Novosphingobium sp. G106: one gene and its partner. The protein of the gene in region 2 interacts with the protein of the main gene of each other region in a pairwise test. Links are inferred from orthologs where the notes say so. Each region holds a gene or a part of one and is shown on either strand. Other genes may lie near its edges.

Region 1 (6,502 bases), 2.8 Mb from region 2 along the record:
TCGACGAGGGACGCGCGATCGGAGCCGGCGTACCGGCACTGGCAGTCACCTCGCGCGCCGGCGGCGGCGGTTCGGGTGCGAGACGCGTGTTCCGGCTGATGTCGGGCACGCCGGGCATCGCGTCCAAACTCGCGGTTGCGGTCTTGCGGTCGCGGTTCCGATCCCGCCCACGCCCCTTGCGGCCCAGCGGCTCGCCCTGCGGGGTGAGCTTGGCGTCGGCCGCGGCGACGGTGGTCTGTTTGGGCGCATAGAGCGCGACCCGCGGATCATCGCGGCCGATCTCGGAAGCCCGCGGGAACTGGCCGAAATTCGCGGCTGCCGCCTGCTGGGCGTGAGTCAGCCGCGGCATGTAGCGCAGGTAGGGCGCCACGCCGGTCGCGAGTTCGGAAGGCAGGATGGTGTTGGCGATGCTCACCGCCTCCTCGGTCTGGCCCAGGATTGCCAGGACGAAGGCGCGCGTGCGCCAGGCGGCGAGATTGCGATTCTGGAGCAGCGGTGAGAGGATCAGCTCGGCATTGTGCTTGTCGCCGCTGATCGCCAGGCTGAGCGACAGCCGCCGGACCACCTCTTCGCTGGGACCACGCGCCAGTGCCTGGCGATAGAACTTCTGCGCCGCAGCGTTGTCGCCGACGAGATCGTAGGCGAGCCCACGGTCGGCGGCCAGTGCGGTGTCCATCGCACCCGCCTTCTCGGCCTCGTCGAACAGCGGGATCGCCCCGAAGGGATCGCCGTTGCGCACCATCGCCCCGGCGAGCCCCGCCTTGACCCGCGGATTGCCCGGCGAGACCTGGTCGGCGCGGCGGAAGAAGCCTGTGGCTGCGTCGACGTCGCCCATCGCCAGCGCGGCATTGCCGGCATCGATCAGCGCGGAGATATCGCGCGGGTCGCGCGCCAGGCGGCCAAGCGCCGCGTCGAGCGTCATGCCGTCGCTACTGGGAAGAGCCTGCACGACCGGCTGCGAGATCGCCGGCTGTCCGGCGGACGGCCGTGCCGTACCCTGGGTCGAACCCCGGTGCGGCACGCCTTGCGCCACTGCCTGTCCCGCTCCCGCGATGGCCAGCAACGACGCCAATGCGCCAAGCCTGTATGCCTTCAGCATCCGTCCGTTACCCATGGCGCGCGCGACTCCAGGCCGGGCGAGCCGGCCCGAGCTTATCTTATTTTCGATGCATTCGCCGAGATGAACCGCGGACGAACGACCCTACTGGTTGTTCTGACGCCCGAGGAAGCGCGGGATGGAGATCGCGGAACCGTCGTCCTCGTCGTCATCGCTTTCCTCGGCCGCGGCGGGCTTCACCCCGCGCGACAGATTGGCCATGCGCTCGAACAGCGTATTGCCCGCGACGGGACCCTTGCCGCCGCCGGCACCCGGCGCCCCGACCGGCTTGCGCCGCGTCACCAGCGGCGAGACGGGAGCATCTTCCTCTGCCAGGCGGTTGGCGTTCTGCAGCAGATCGTCCTGCGCGCTCTCCGCCTCGTCAACCTGGTCGAGACCGAGATCCAGCGCATCCCCGCGGCCGGCGCGGACACCGGTGAGGCTGGCATAACCGGCCTGGGTCACGTCTTCCTCGGCGCCAGCATCCTCGTCGGTCAGCTCGAAGGCTTCGGCTTCCTCGGCAAAACCGTCGAGATCGAGGTCGTTGGCCACGGGCGTTTCCTCGGCCACTGCCGCGATCGGCTCGGGCTCGGAGGCCAGCGGCACCGCTGCCGGCGCGGGCTGGAACACCGGCTCGGGAGCAGGCGCCGGCGCCACGATTGCCGGGCGGATCGGGCCGCGCGAGGCCGTGAGGTTGAGCGGACGCGCGGCGATCTCGGCCATCTCGGCGCTCTGCTCGATGCCGGTGGCGACGACCGAAACGCGGATCTTGCCCTGGAGGTCGGGATTGAAGGCCGAACCCCAGATGATGTTCGCGTTGGGATCGACCAGCTCGCGGATGTGGTTCGCCGCTTCGTCGACTTCGAGCAGCTTCATGTCGTCGCCGCCGATGATCGAGATGATGACGCCCTTGGCGCCCTGCATCGAAACGCCGTCGAGCAGCGGATTGGCGATCGCACGTTCCGCGGCTTCGAGCGCGCGGTTCTCGCCCTGGCCTTCGCCGGTGCCCATCATCGCCTTGCCCATCTCGCCCATGACCGAGCGAACGTCGGCGAAGTCGAGGTTGATCAGGCCCGGCATGACCATGAGGTCGGTGATCGAGCGGACGCCCTGCTGGAGCACTTCGTCCGCGAGGGTGAAGGCTTCCTTGAACGTGGTCTCTGCCTTGGCGACGAGGAACAGGTTCTGGTTGGGAATGACGATCAGCGTGTCGACGTGGCGCTGCAGTTCCTCGATGCCGGCTTCGGCCGAACGCATGCGGCGGGTGCCTTCGAACAGGAACGGCTTGGTGACGACGCCGACGGTCAGAACGCCCTTGTCGCGCGCGGCCTTGGCGATGACCGGCGCCGCGCCGGTGCCCGTGCCGCCGCCCATGCCCGCGGCGATGAAGCACATGTGCACGCCTTCGAGCGCGCGATCGATCTCGGCGAGGCTTTCTTCGGCCGCGGCCTTGCCCACTTCGGGACGGGCGCCCGCACCGAGCCCCTTGGTGATGTCCGTGCCCAGCTGGATACGATGCTCGGCGATCGAGTTGTTGAGCGACTGCGCGTCGGTGTTGGCCACGACGAAGTCGACGCCTTCGATCTCGGCGTTGATCATGTTGGCGATGGCGTTGCCGCCAGCACCGCCGACACCGATCACGGTGATGCGGGGACGAAGTTCTTCGATGGCGGGCGGGCCAATATTGATGCTCATTGCTCTACTCCCGGCAGGCGAGCGAAAGGGAATTCCGATCCCTGCAAATTGCACGCTTCGACTCGTCGAATCAAAGGCGGTTTAACCATTGTCCACAGCCGGATGTCGCCCACCACGCCAGCCTAAAAATATTCCTTCACCGCGCGATACACACGGTTCACCAATCCGAGCCCGCCATAGCGCAATGTCGGCTGATAACTCGGGCCGATCGCGCGGATGTCGACGGGGTCGGCCGCAGCATAGAGTACCAGCCCCGCGAGCGTTGCGAACCCCGGCTTGAGGTGCGTTTCAGCCAGACCGGTCAGTGCGGGCGCCTTGCCGATGCGCACCGGCTTGCCCAGCGCCGCCTGGGCATAGTCGGCAAGGCCGACGAGCTCCGCGCCGCCGCCCGTGAGCACGACCTGCTGGCCGCGCTGGCTGGTGAAGCCGAGGCCTTTCAAGGCCTTGTTGACCTCCTCCATCAGCCGGCCGAGCTGGCCGGTGATGACCGAGACGAGCTCCGCGCGCGGAATGCGGTTCTTGTCGTCTGCATGGCGCGCGATCGGTCCCGTGCCTTCCTCGCCCGGCGCGTTGACCGGGATCATCTCGCGGTGGTCGGTCGGGCTGGCGATGGCCGAGCCATTGACGCATTTCAACCGCTCGGCCTGGAAGCGGCGGATGCCGAAGCACGATGCGATGGCATCGGTGATGTCGCCCGAGCCGATCGGGATCGAAGCCATGCCGATCAGCATGCCCGAGAAATAGACCGAGACGTTGGTCACTTCCGAACCGATCTCGACGAGGCCGACGCCGAGGTCGCGCTCCTCCGGCGAGAGGCAGGCATGGCCGGCGGCGATCGGCGAACCGACTACCGCCTCGACGTCGAGGTGCGCGTTCTGGACGGCCTCGGTCAGATTGCGGATAGGCGCGCCGTCCGCCAACATGACGTGGATATCGACGCCCAGCCGCTCGGCATGGAGCCCGCGGGGATTGGCGACGCCGTGCGCGCCGTCGAGCGTGTAGTGAGCCGGCTGGGCGTGAAGCACCATGCGCCCTTCGGGCTGGATCACGTCGCGGCCGGCAACCAGCAGGTGGTCGATGTCGTCCTGCTCGATCCGGCGCCCGCCGATGTCGACCTCGACCTGCGCAACCTGGCTGGCGAGCCCGGCACCCGAGCAGCCGATCCAGACCGACGAGACGCTGGTATTGGCCATCCGCTCGGCCCGCTCGATCGCGTCGCGCACTGCGTAAGTGGCTGCGGTCATGTCGGTGACGTAGCCGCGCTTGATCCCCTGGCTGGCGCGGTGGCCCGAGCCGAGGACGATCATCTCGCCTGTTTCGGATATCCCGGCGATCATCGCCGAGATGCGGAAAGAGCCCATGTTGACCGCACCGAAGACGCGGCTGATACGGGGCGTGGCCATTAGTCTATTTCCTCCTTGGCGGAAGCGGTCTTCTTGGCGGCTGACGCGGCCTTCGTCGCGGCCGGCGTCGCATCGGCGGTCTTGGTGGTCGTGGCCTTGCTCGAAGCCGGCTTGGCATCGCCGGACTCACTGGCCTTGGGCTTGGCGCCGAGTTCCTCGTCCTTGCCGCGGTCGGGCACGCGCAGATAGATGCGGTCCGAAGCGCGCATGTCGAAGGCGGCGACCCGGCCGCCGAGCAGACGGTTGGTGCCGTCGAGCCGAGCGAAGGACATCAACGCCTTGGCCGAAGCCTGCTCGCCTTCGGGTAGCGCGAGGACCTGGCCGGTCTTGAAGGTGATGTTCCAGCGGCGGTTGCCGACCCATTCGGCCTCGCGCACCTGTGGATTGAGCGCCGGCGCCGCCTCGAGCAACTGCGACAGCGCCACCACCTGCTTGCCCGCGCCCGGCCCGCCGACCACGAGCATGCCCTTGGCGCGCTCGGCGCTGACCGGCTCGAGCTCGTTGCCCTCGGCATCGATCAGAACCAGGCGGCCGGGCTTCCTGAGCACGGCATGCGGCACGCGCTCGACGATATCGATCACCAGCGTATCGGGCAGCTGGCGCGAAACCCGCGCATCCTGCACCCACGAGAGCTGCAGCAGTTCCTCGCGCAGCGCGGCGATATCTACCAGCGGCATGGCCTGGTTGCGCTCGGCGAGAACGCGCTCGTAGATCTTGAGCTCGTTGAGATGCTTGACTCCGCGCACGTCGACGCGGCGCACCTCGAAGCCCGCATCGCCGGCGACCTGGGCGAGCTGTTGCCCAGCCATGGCCGGCAGGCCGGCGAAGCCCGCGACGAACCAGGCGAGCGCTGCCGCGCCACCGAGGATCACCGCGAGGAAAATGCGGTGGAGCTGCTCCTCGCTGAACGGTATCCAGGCCATGATCCGATCGAACACCGAACCGGTCCGCGCCTTTGCGGTGCGCACCTTGCGCGCCGTGCCCTGCTGCGCGGCGACCTTGCGCGCCGTGGGAGCCTTGCGCTTGAGTGTCTGCGCGCTCATGCGGCCCTCGCTTTGGCGTCTTCGAGCGCTTCGGCGATGATCGCCTCGACGAGATCGGCATAATCCATGCCTAGGTGCCGCGCCTGCTCGGGCACGAGGCTGAGCGGAGTCATCCCGGGCTGCGTGTTCACTTCGAGCAGGAACAGGCCCTCGACGCCCTGGCTGTCGTCCCAGCGGAAGTCCGACCGGCTGGTACCGCGGCAGCCGAGCAGGCGATGCGCCTGGAGCGCGATCGACTTGCAGGCCTCGGTGATCTCGTCGGGAATCTCGGCCGGGCAGATGTGGTCGGTCATGCCGTCGGTGTACTTGGCGTCGAAGTCGTAAAAGCCCGACTTGGGCTTGAGCTCGGTCACCAGCAGCGCCTTGTCGGCGAGCACCGCGGTGGTCAGTTCCTTGCCGCGGATGAACGGCTCGGCAAGCAGGCTATCAAACTCCTGCCAGGGGCCCTTGGCCTCGGCGCTAATCGGATTGCCGTAGTTGCCCTCGGCGGTGACGATGGCCACGCCGACCGACGAGCCCTCGTTGACCGGCTTCAGCACATAGGGTCGCGGCAGGGGATCACGCTCATAGAGCTCAGCGGTCTCGACGATGCGGCCGCCGGGCATCGGCACGCCATGCGGCACCAGCGTCTGCTTGGTCAGTTCCTTGTCGATCGCAATGACCGAGGTGGCGAGCCCCGAATGGGTATAGGTCAGGCCCATCAGGTCCATCATGCCCTGGACCGTGCCGTCTTCGCCCGGCGTACCGTGGAGCGCGTTGAACACGACGTCGGGCTTGGCTTCGGCGAGCTTGAGCGCGACATCACGGCCCATGTCGACACGGGTGACCTTGTGGCCCTTGGACTCGAGCGCCTTCGCCACGCCCTCGCCGCTCATCAGCGAAACCGGGCGCTCGCTGGACCAGCCGCCCATCAGAACCGCGACATGAAGCTTACCGAGGCTCACTTGTTACCTACCCTTTGAATTTCCCATTCGAGTTCAACACCCGAGTTTTCCTTCACTCGGCGCCGCACCTCGTCGCCCAGACCTTCGATGTCGGCGCTGCTGGCATCGCCCATGTTGATCAGGAAGTTGGTGTGCTTCTCGCTCACCTGCGCGCCGCCCAAAGCGAAGCCGCGGCAGCCGGCCGCATCGACCAGTTCCCAGGCCTTGTGACCGGGCGGGTTCTTGAAGGTCGAACCGCCGGTCTTCGAGCGCAGCGGCTGCGAGGCTTCGCGGGATTCGGCGATGCGGTCCATCTCGGCCTGGATCGCCGCGGGTTCGCCG
Region 2 (8,141 bases):
CTCGATCTGGTCGGGCGCCAGCGCCACGCCGAGCACGTCGACGTCGTAATGCTTGTGCAGGTAGAGCGCGAGCCCGCCCCAGCCGCAGCCGATGTCGAGCACTTTCATGCCCGAGCTCTTGCCCTTCTGCAGGTAGAGCTTGGCCGCGATATGCGCCTTCTTGTCGAGCTGGGCCTGCTCCAGGCTGATGTCCGGATCGCGGTAATAGGCCATCGTGTACTGCCGGTCCTCGTCGAGGAACAGCTCGTAGAGCCGGCGGGTCAGGTTGTAGGTATGCTCGGCATTGCGCCGTGCGGCGCGCTGGTTGTTGTAGCTGTCGATCTTCGAGGCGAGGTGGAAGCCCAGCTTGCGCAGCGGTCCGCGCGGGCGGAGATGGGCCTCGGGATCGGCCTCGGCATTGAGCCCGACGAAGTGGACGAGGTCGCGGATATCGTTGGGCGGTTCGATCACCAGGCGCCCGTCCATATAGGCTTCGCCTGCGCCGACCTGCGGATAGCGGCCGACATGCAGCGCCGCGCCCTTGTCGGTGAAGCGAATACGGATCGCCTCGCCGAAACCCACGTCGCCGCCGGGACCATAGGCGTATTCGCGCCCATCATGGTCGGTGACTATCAGCCGGCCCTTGCGGACCAGGCGGCTCAGCATCTTGTCAAGCAACCACATGAGGGCGAGAGACTACCGCCGCTTCGGCGGTGCGCAAGCGGTAATGATACTGAGGCCCGAGTCAGCCCATCCAACCGAGCGCGCTGGCGAGTTGCCACAGGCCGAGCGCCAGGAACAGCAGGGCCGCCGCGGTGCGCGTCGCCTTGAGCGAGATGCGCTTGACCAGTTCCTCGCCGAGGAAAACCGCCGGGCCGTTGGCGAGCATCATGCCGATCGTCGTGCCCGTCGCGACCGCCAGGACGTTGTGGTACTGCGCGCCGAGCGCGATCGTGGCGACCTGGGTCTTGTCGCCCATCTCGACGAGGAAGAACGAGACTAGCGTCGTCAGGAAGGCGCCGCCGCGCTGCTTGAAGCCTTCCTCGTCGTCGTCGAGCTTGTCGGGGATCAGCGTCCAGGCGGCCATGGCGATGAAGCCCAGCGCAACCGCGATGCGGAACCAGGGGGCGTTGACCAGCCCTGCCACTTCACTGCCGACGAAGGCGGCGAAGGCATGGTTGACGATCGTCGCGCAGAAGATGCCGGCGAGGATCTGCCAGGGCGCGCGCAGTTTGGCGGCCAGAACGATCGCCAGCAGCATGGTCTTGTCGCCGATCTCGGCAAAAGCGACCACAGCGGTGGAAGTGAGCAGGGCTTCGAGCAAGTTAGATCTCCGGGCCGGGCGATGGACAAGACAACGACATCGCGGATCCCGCCCAGCCAGGCGGAGCCGCAATGCCATTGGTCTCGCCTGAACGGTGTCCCGTCCTCCCTGCGCCATGGCCTCTCGACCAAGTATGTTGACGCAGGGTTCCGTCTTGCGACGGCTGGCTACTCCCCAGATGACGCCTGGCAGTTAGGTGACGCGCGCCCAGAAAGCAAGGTCATTCGCGTGCCAGAAACAGCACGTCGCGGGGCAGCGAGAGCAGGTGCTGGCCCGAATCGACGAACAGCGTCTCGCCGCTCGCCAGCCAGCCCTCGGCTAGGAACAGCGCGGCGTCGGCCAGTTCCTGCGGATCGGTCAGCCGTTCGAGCAGGTTCATCCGGCCGCTTTTCAGGTGCTCTTCGGGAAGCTGGTCGAAGCTCGGCAGCATGGCGCCGGGGGCGAGGCCGTAGATGCGGTCGGCGGTGCTTTCCTGCGCCATCGCCATCATCCGCACGGTCGCGTCGAAGGCATGCTTGGCCATCGTGTAGGAGAAGAAATCGGGGTTGGGATTGGCGATCTTCATGTCGGTAACATCGATCACTCGGCGCCCGCCCTTGGCCTTGGCCCCGGCGAGGAACACCTGGGCCATGCGCGCCGGCGTCGCGGCGTTGACTGTGACCGCTTCCTCGAACACCGCGGGATCGAGCCGGCGCACCGTGTCCTCGTGAAACACCGCGGCGCAGTTGACCAGCACGCGCCAGTCGTCGAGCCGCGCGGTCAGCACCTCGATCATCGCGGCAGAAGCCTCGATATCGCCGAGATCGCACTGCACGACTTCGGCCGTGGGCAGTTCGGCCGCGAGCGCTTCGGCCTCGTCGTGCGAATCCTTGTGGTGGATCACCACGTGCCAGCCGGCGAGGCCGAAGCTTCGCGCGATCGTGGCGCCGATGCGCCGGGCACCGCCGGTGACTAGAACGGATGGAAGCATCGGCTTACCGAAGCATAGAACGTGCTGGCGGGAAACCGGAAAACGGCTCCGGCGCATGATGCACCGGAGCCGTGTGGGGGCTTAGCGGCAGCTCACGCCCCCGCGGTCGATCTCGCGGCCCAGCAGGGCACCGCCGGTACCGCCGAGCAGCGTGCCAAGCAGACGATCGCCGCGCGTGTCGATGGCGCGGCCCAGCAGGGCACCGGCCGCGGCACCAACGATCAGGCCGGTCGTGCCGTTGTTACGCTTGCAGTAATAGCGGCCGTCGTTGCCACGCCAGACCTGGTCGTTGCGGCCCAGGCGGTGCGGTTCGCGGTAGCGCCCGCTGGAGTCATACATCGACTGCTGCTCGTGCGCACGTCGGCCATGGGCAGGGGCCCAAGGCGGCGGATCGGCGGCGGCGGGCAGGGCGGGAATGGCGACGGCGGCGAGCGTCGCCGCGATGAGTAGCTTGCGCATGATTGCGTCCTCCTGGTGTTGTCGTTCTGGTAGCCGAAGCAACTCAGCGCATTGCCGAAGGCTCCACAACGCCAGATTAACGGGCCGTTGTGTTCACAAATGTACGGTGGGGCGGGCCGCTGGCGCGACGAATCGCCATTTTCTCAGCCCAGCGCGGCCTGCTTTTCGGCGTAGAGCCGGTCAAGCTCGGCACGGCTCTTTTTCTCGGCGGCGGTCTTGAGCTGACCGCAGGCGGCATCGATGTCGCGCCCGCGCGGGGTGCGCACCGGTGCGCTGATCCCGGCCTGGAAGACGATCTCGGAGAACTGCCGGATGCGCTCGGGCGTCGAGCATTCGTAGGGCGCGCCGGGCCAGGGGTTGAACGGGATCAGGTTCACTTTGGCGGGCAGCTTGTACTTCTTGATCAGCCGGATCAGTTCGCGCGCGTCCTCATCGCTGTCGTTCTTGTCCTTGAGCATGACGTATTCGAACGTGATCCGCCGCGCGTTCGAGGCGCCGGGATAATCGGCGCAGGCCTGGAGCAGGTCCTCGAGGCCGAACTTCTTGTTGATCGGCACGATCTCGTCGCGCACTTCCTTGGTCACCGCGTGGAGCGAGACCGCGAGATTGACCCCGATCTCCTCGCCGCAGCGTGCCATCAGCGGCACGACGCCGCTTGTCGACAGCGTGATACGCCGCTTCGACAGCGCCAGGCCTTCGCCGTCCATGACGAGCTTGAGCGCGTCGCGGACATTGTCGAAATTGTAGAGCGGCTCGCCCATGCCCATCATGACGATGTTGGTCAGCAGGCGCCCGTCGGCGCGGTAGTCACCGCCTTCCTCGTCCTCGTCCGCGAAGACGAAATCCATCCGCCCCTTCGGCCATTCACCCAGCGCATCGCGCGCCAGCATGACCTGACCGACGATCTCGCCGGGCGTCAGGTTGCGCACCAGCCTCATCGTGCCGGTGTGGCAGAAGCGGCAGTTGAGCGTGCAGCCGACCTGGCTCGAGACGCAGAGCGTGCCACGGTCAGCGTCGGGGATGAAGACCATCTCGAAGTCGTGGCCGTCGTCGGTGCGCAGCAGCCACTTGCGCGTGCCGTCGGTCGAAAGCTGCGCCTCGACCACTTCGGGGCGGCCGATGACGAAGTGTTCGGCCAGCCAGGGGCGCATGGTTTTGGCGATGTCGGTCATCGCCTCGAAATCGGTGACGCCGCGGTGGTAGAGCCAGTGGTAGACCTGCTTGGCGCGCAGCTTGGCCGCCTTGGCGTCGAGCCCGGCCGCCTCGAACAGCGCGGCGATGTCCTTCTTGGGCAGGCCCATGACATCGACGCGGCCATCCTCGCGCGGGGTGATGTCGCGCGCGACGGGAAGCGGGTCGATATGCCCGGGGATCTGCATCAGCTGGGTGTCTGCCATGGGAGCGGCGCATATAGGCGCATCTTCGCGAAAATTCTACCGCGACTGCACACAGCCGATCGAGGCGGCGTCCATCGCGGTCGCCGCGCCTTCCAGCGCCCAGTTGTTGGCGAAGTTCCGCCCCGCCGCGTCGCGCGCCGAAACGGTCATACGCTGGGCCGAACGCATGGCCGCGACGATTGCGGCGTCCATGCGGCGGTCGACCGCCCAGGCATCGCCGCCGCCGCCCGTCAGCTGGAAGCGGTCGCGGCCGATCGAGAGGGTGATGCGGGAATTTGGTGCGAGTTTGCGCGACAGGCGGAAATGGACCTGTCCGCGCACCCCGCGTCGCGGCCAGGTGCCGACCGCGGCGTAAGGTTGATAGTCGCGCTGCTTGGTACTCGGCTCGGCCATGGCGATGGCATAGCAGCGCGGCACGACCGGGTCGCGGAACGCCCCCCAGGCCGCGAACATGCCGAGACTGTCGCGGGCATGCGCGGGCATGGCCAGCAATGCCGCCGCTGCGATGCAGATGACGATGAAACCCCGGCCCATTGCGCCCGGGCTATTCGCAGAAAGCCGGGCGCCTGGGAAGGTCGATGTAACCGCGGGGCTCAGGCAACCTCGCGATAGACCTCGCCGATCTTCTTGCCGTCCTCGAAATAACCGAGGCCGTAGTCGCCCTTGATCGTCGTGCGCAGCGTCTGGCGCTCGTGCTTGGCGTCGCAGCCTTCGACCGCGTGGACCATCCGCCAGTTGTCCCAGATCACCAGGTCGGTCGGGCTCCAGTCGTGCCAGTAGGCGGCGTTGCCGGTCCCTAGGCGATTGATCGTGTGGCAGATCTCATCATAGACCGCTTCGAATTCCGGGGTCTCGTTGTGCTCGACGCCGACCGACATCCAGGGGCCGATGTGCAGTACTTTTTCTCCTGTCTGGCGCGTCCAGACCGCCGGATGCATCGCCCGCGGGAAGATCGCGACTTCCTTGAGCAGTGCCATGACCGGCGGCGAGGTGTCCTCGAATGCCTTGAAGTTCACCCCGAAGCGCTGCTTGGTCAGCCGCGTGTCGAGCGTGTAGATAATGTTCAGGCCTTCGATCTGGTCGCGCAGATCCTGCGGGAAGTTCTTGTAGAGCTCGATCCCGTCCATGAAGCCGGTGCGGCCGCCTTCGGGTGCGATGATGGGCGAGCGCAGCACGCCGGCGCGGTTGAGCTCGTTGTTGTAGCAGTGGTCGAAATGCCAGGGCGAGAAACGCGCGAGCACCTGGCCGTCGATCTCGACGAGGCTGCCGGCGTCGCTGTTGCCCTTCTTGGGGTCGTAATGCATGTCGATCACGCCCTCGGCTTCATCGCCGGTTTCACCGTCGCGCGGGGTCGACTTGGTCGGGTGGTCTTTGAGCGGGCCGAAGATCTTGCTGACCGCGACCTGCATCTTGGCGCTCGATTCCATGTCCTTGAACACGATCATGCCGCGGTCCTCGAACACCGCATTGATCTGGTCGCGGACGGCCGCGTCGTCGATGTTGTCCCAGTTCAGGCCCTCGATCTGGGCGCCGAAATTGTGCTCGCTGCTGAGGTCTTTGACCTTGATGCCGGCCATGAAACTATCTCCCGCTTGTCCTGCGCCCCTGACAGGGCGCGGCTGATGACGATGCCTCCCGCATTTTTGCATAAGGCGACGAACAAAGCCTAACCCGAGCGCAAGGCCGCGACAATATCCCTTTGCGGGCATTTTGAACGCTTGATCAGCAAGGCTAAATCGCGCCAAGACGGCGCCAGAAGGCCTTGGGGAACGAGGGGGGAACCGGAAGAGCATGCAGCCGCTGCGCGACAATGCCCGCATCCTGGCCGCCGCGATGGTGGGCACGGCGGTCGAATACTATGACTTCTTCATCTACGCGACCGCGGCCGCCCTCGTCTTCGGGCCGCTGTTCTTCCCTTCCGAATCGGCAACGGCGCAGACGCTGCTCGCTTTCATGAGCTTCGGCATCGCATTTATCGCCCGGCCGATCGGTGGCGTGGTCTTCGGCCATTTCGGCGACCGCATCGGCCGCAAGTCGACCCTGGTGGTCTCGTTGATGCTGATGGGCGGCTCGACCCTGGCGATCGCCTTCCTGCCGACATACCAGATGGTCGGCTGGGTCGCGCCGGTACTGCTTTACGTGATGCGCTTCGGCCAGGGCTTCGGGCTCGGCGGAGAGTGGGGTGGGGCGGCGCTGCTCGCGGTCGAGAATGCGCCCAAGGGCTGGGAAGCCCGCTTCGGCGCGGCGCCGCAGTCGGGCGTGCCGATCGGTTTCTTCGCCGCCAACGGGCTGTTTCTCGCCATCGGTTTCTGGCTGTCCGACGCCGAATTCGCCGCATGGGGCTGGCGTATCCCATTCGCGGCGAGTTCGGTGCTGGTCGCGCTCCGCCTGTGGATGCGCCACAAGATCGGCGAGACGCCGCAGTTCCGAGCCGCGCTCGAGCGCGAGCCGCCCGTGCCCGTCCCGCTGGCGCAGGTATTGCGCCATCACTGGGGCGCGGTGCTGGCAGGCAGCGCCGGCGTGGTCGTGGTCTTCGCCACCTTCTACCTCGGCACGGCCTGGGCGCTCGCCGAACTCACTGGCGCGCAGCACCAGCCGCGCGAGGCGGTGCTGGGCATCCAGTTGATCGCCAACCTGACGTTGACCGCGGGCATCTTCCTAGCCGCCTGGATTGCCGATCGTACGCGCCCGGCGACGGCGATCTCGATCGGTTCGCTGGGCGTGGTCGTCATGGGGATCGCCTTCGGTCCGGGTCTCGCCTCGGGCTCGCTGGCGCTGGCCGGGCTGACGCTCTGCGTGACGATGTTCTTCATGGGCATGACCAACGGGCCGCTCGGCTCCTGGCTGATCAGCCTGTTCCCGGTGCGGCTGCGCTACAGCGGCGTTTCGTTCGCGTTCAACTTCGGTGGAATACTCGGCGGGGCAGTGACGCCGATTCTGGCTCAGCTCTTGAGTGGAGCGGGTGGCGGCGTCTATACGGGGCTTCTGCTCTCGGGCGCGGCAGTGCTGTCACTGCTGGGTCTGCAACTCGCGAGACCCCAAACGACCGGAGAATAACGCATCAAATGAATGACGCCTTAGATGAGTGACGCCTCAAATGAGTGACGGGGCCACGGCGCTCAAGATCAGACTCCGCAAGGCCCTCGAAACCGCCAGGCAAGCCCGGCGCGTCGAGGAGCGCAAGCTCCACGCGATCCGCGACGGGGCCCAGGCCTCGCTGCGCGACCTGTCGGTGCAGGAACTGATGTCGTTGCTCGAAGACGAGATCATCGCCTGGCGGGCGGCGGCGGCCGAGTACGATAGGCTGGGCTATCCCGAGGATGCCCGGCGCCTGCAGGCGCAGGCTGCGCTCGTCATGAGCTATCTCGCGGACTGATCACAAGCCGAAGGTAACGCGCCCTTCGGCATCGATCGGCCAGGCAGGATTGAAGGCGATCTCCCAGACATGCTCGTCGGGATCGGCGACATAGCCGCGGTAGCCGCCATGCGGCGGGGCGTCGGCAGCGCGCAGCAGCCTACCGCCGGACTTTACGAGACGGCCTATCACCGCATCGACCTCGGCCTCGCTCGGCACGTTGTGGCCATAGCTGGCGGCGCAGGGCGGTGCGTTCGCCGTCTGCTGCATGTCCGCCTCCAGGCTCACCTGCAGCCAGGTGCCGAGCATCAGCCCGTTCATCTGGTAGAATACGACCTCCTCGTTCTCGAACACCGGCTGCCAGCCGAAGCCCGCGGCATAGAACCGCTTCGAGCGGGCGATCTCGGCGATGCCGAGCGTGACGACGGAAATCTGTTGCTGCATGGCCGTCCCAATGCGTGGGGGCGCCGTTCGGTTCCGGCTCAGGGGTAGGCGATCGCCACCACTTCCCATTCCTTCTCGCCGCCGGGCAGGCGGACGCGGCGCAGGTCGCCGATCGCGGCACCACGCAGCGCGCGGGCGAGGGGCGCGCTCCAGCCGATGCGGCCCTGGCCGGCATCCTGCTCGTCGTCGCCGACCAGCGTGAGCACGCGCTCA

Evidence for each region.
Region 1: the proteins of rlmN (region 2) and ftsZ interact in binary tests that used the Escherichia coli proteins (3 or more experiments, as listed by UniProt). The link is inferred for Novosphingobium sp. G106 from one-to-one orthologs.

Annotation. Positions count from the first base shown.
Region 1 is NZ_JAHOOZ010000001.1:3,341,868-3,348,369, forward strand. Bases 497-3,407 are described here. They hold ftsZ (cell division protein FtsZ), read right to left. Parts: upstream 2,792-3,407; coding sequence 1,202-2,791; downstream 497-1,201. Other genes in these bases: KRR38_RS15920 (SPOR domain-containing protein), read right to left, coding at 497-1,099; ftsA (cell division protein FtsA), read right to left, coding at 2,914-3,407. Also shown: more of KRR38_RS15920, read right to left, coding at 1-496; more of ftsA, read right to left, coding at 3,408-4,194; KRR38_RS15935 (cell division protein FtsQ/DivIB), read right to left, coding at 4,194-5,237; KRR38_RS15940 (D-alanine--D-alanine ligase), read right to left, coding at 5,234-6,181; murB (UDP-N-acetylmuramate dehydrogenase), read right to left, coding at 6,178-6,502. UniProt on the Escherichia coli protein: Essential cell division protein that forms a contractile ring structure (Z ring) at the future cell division site. The regulation of the ring assembly controls the timing and the location of cell division.
Region 2 is NZ_JAHOOZ010000001.1:6,107,843-6,115,983, forward strand. The notes cover bases 2,003-4,811. They hold rlmN (23S rRNA (adenine(2503)-C(2))-methyltransferase RlmN), read right to left. Parts: upstream 4,130-4,811; coding sequence 2,876-4,129; downstream 2,003-2,875. Other genes in these bases: KRR38_RS29810 (SDR family oxidoreductase), read right to left, coding at 2,003-2,273; KRR38_RS29815 (glycine zipper 2TM domain-containing protein), read right to left, coding at 2,355-2,732; KRR38_RS29825 (hypothetical protein), read right to left, coding at 4,166-4,663; KRR38_RS29830 (TauD/TfdA family dioxygenase), read right to left, coding at 4,723-4,811. Outside these bases: KRR38_RS29800 (cyclopropane-fatty-acyl-phospholipid synthase family protein), read right to left, coding at 1-663; KRR38_RS29805 (TMEM165/GDT1 family protein), read right to left, coding at 725-1,240; more of KRR38_RS29810, read right to left, coding at 1,524-2,002; more of KRR38_RS29830, read right to left, coding at 4,812-5,706; KRR38_RS29835 (MFS transporter), read left to right, coding at 5,921-7,186; KRR38_RS29840 (hypothetical protein), read left to right, coding at 7,227-7,505; KRR38_RS29845 (VOC family protein), read right to left, coding at 7,506-7,928; KRR38_RS29850 (GreA/GreB family elongation factor), read right to left, coding at 7,967-8,141.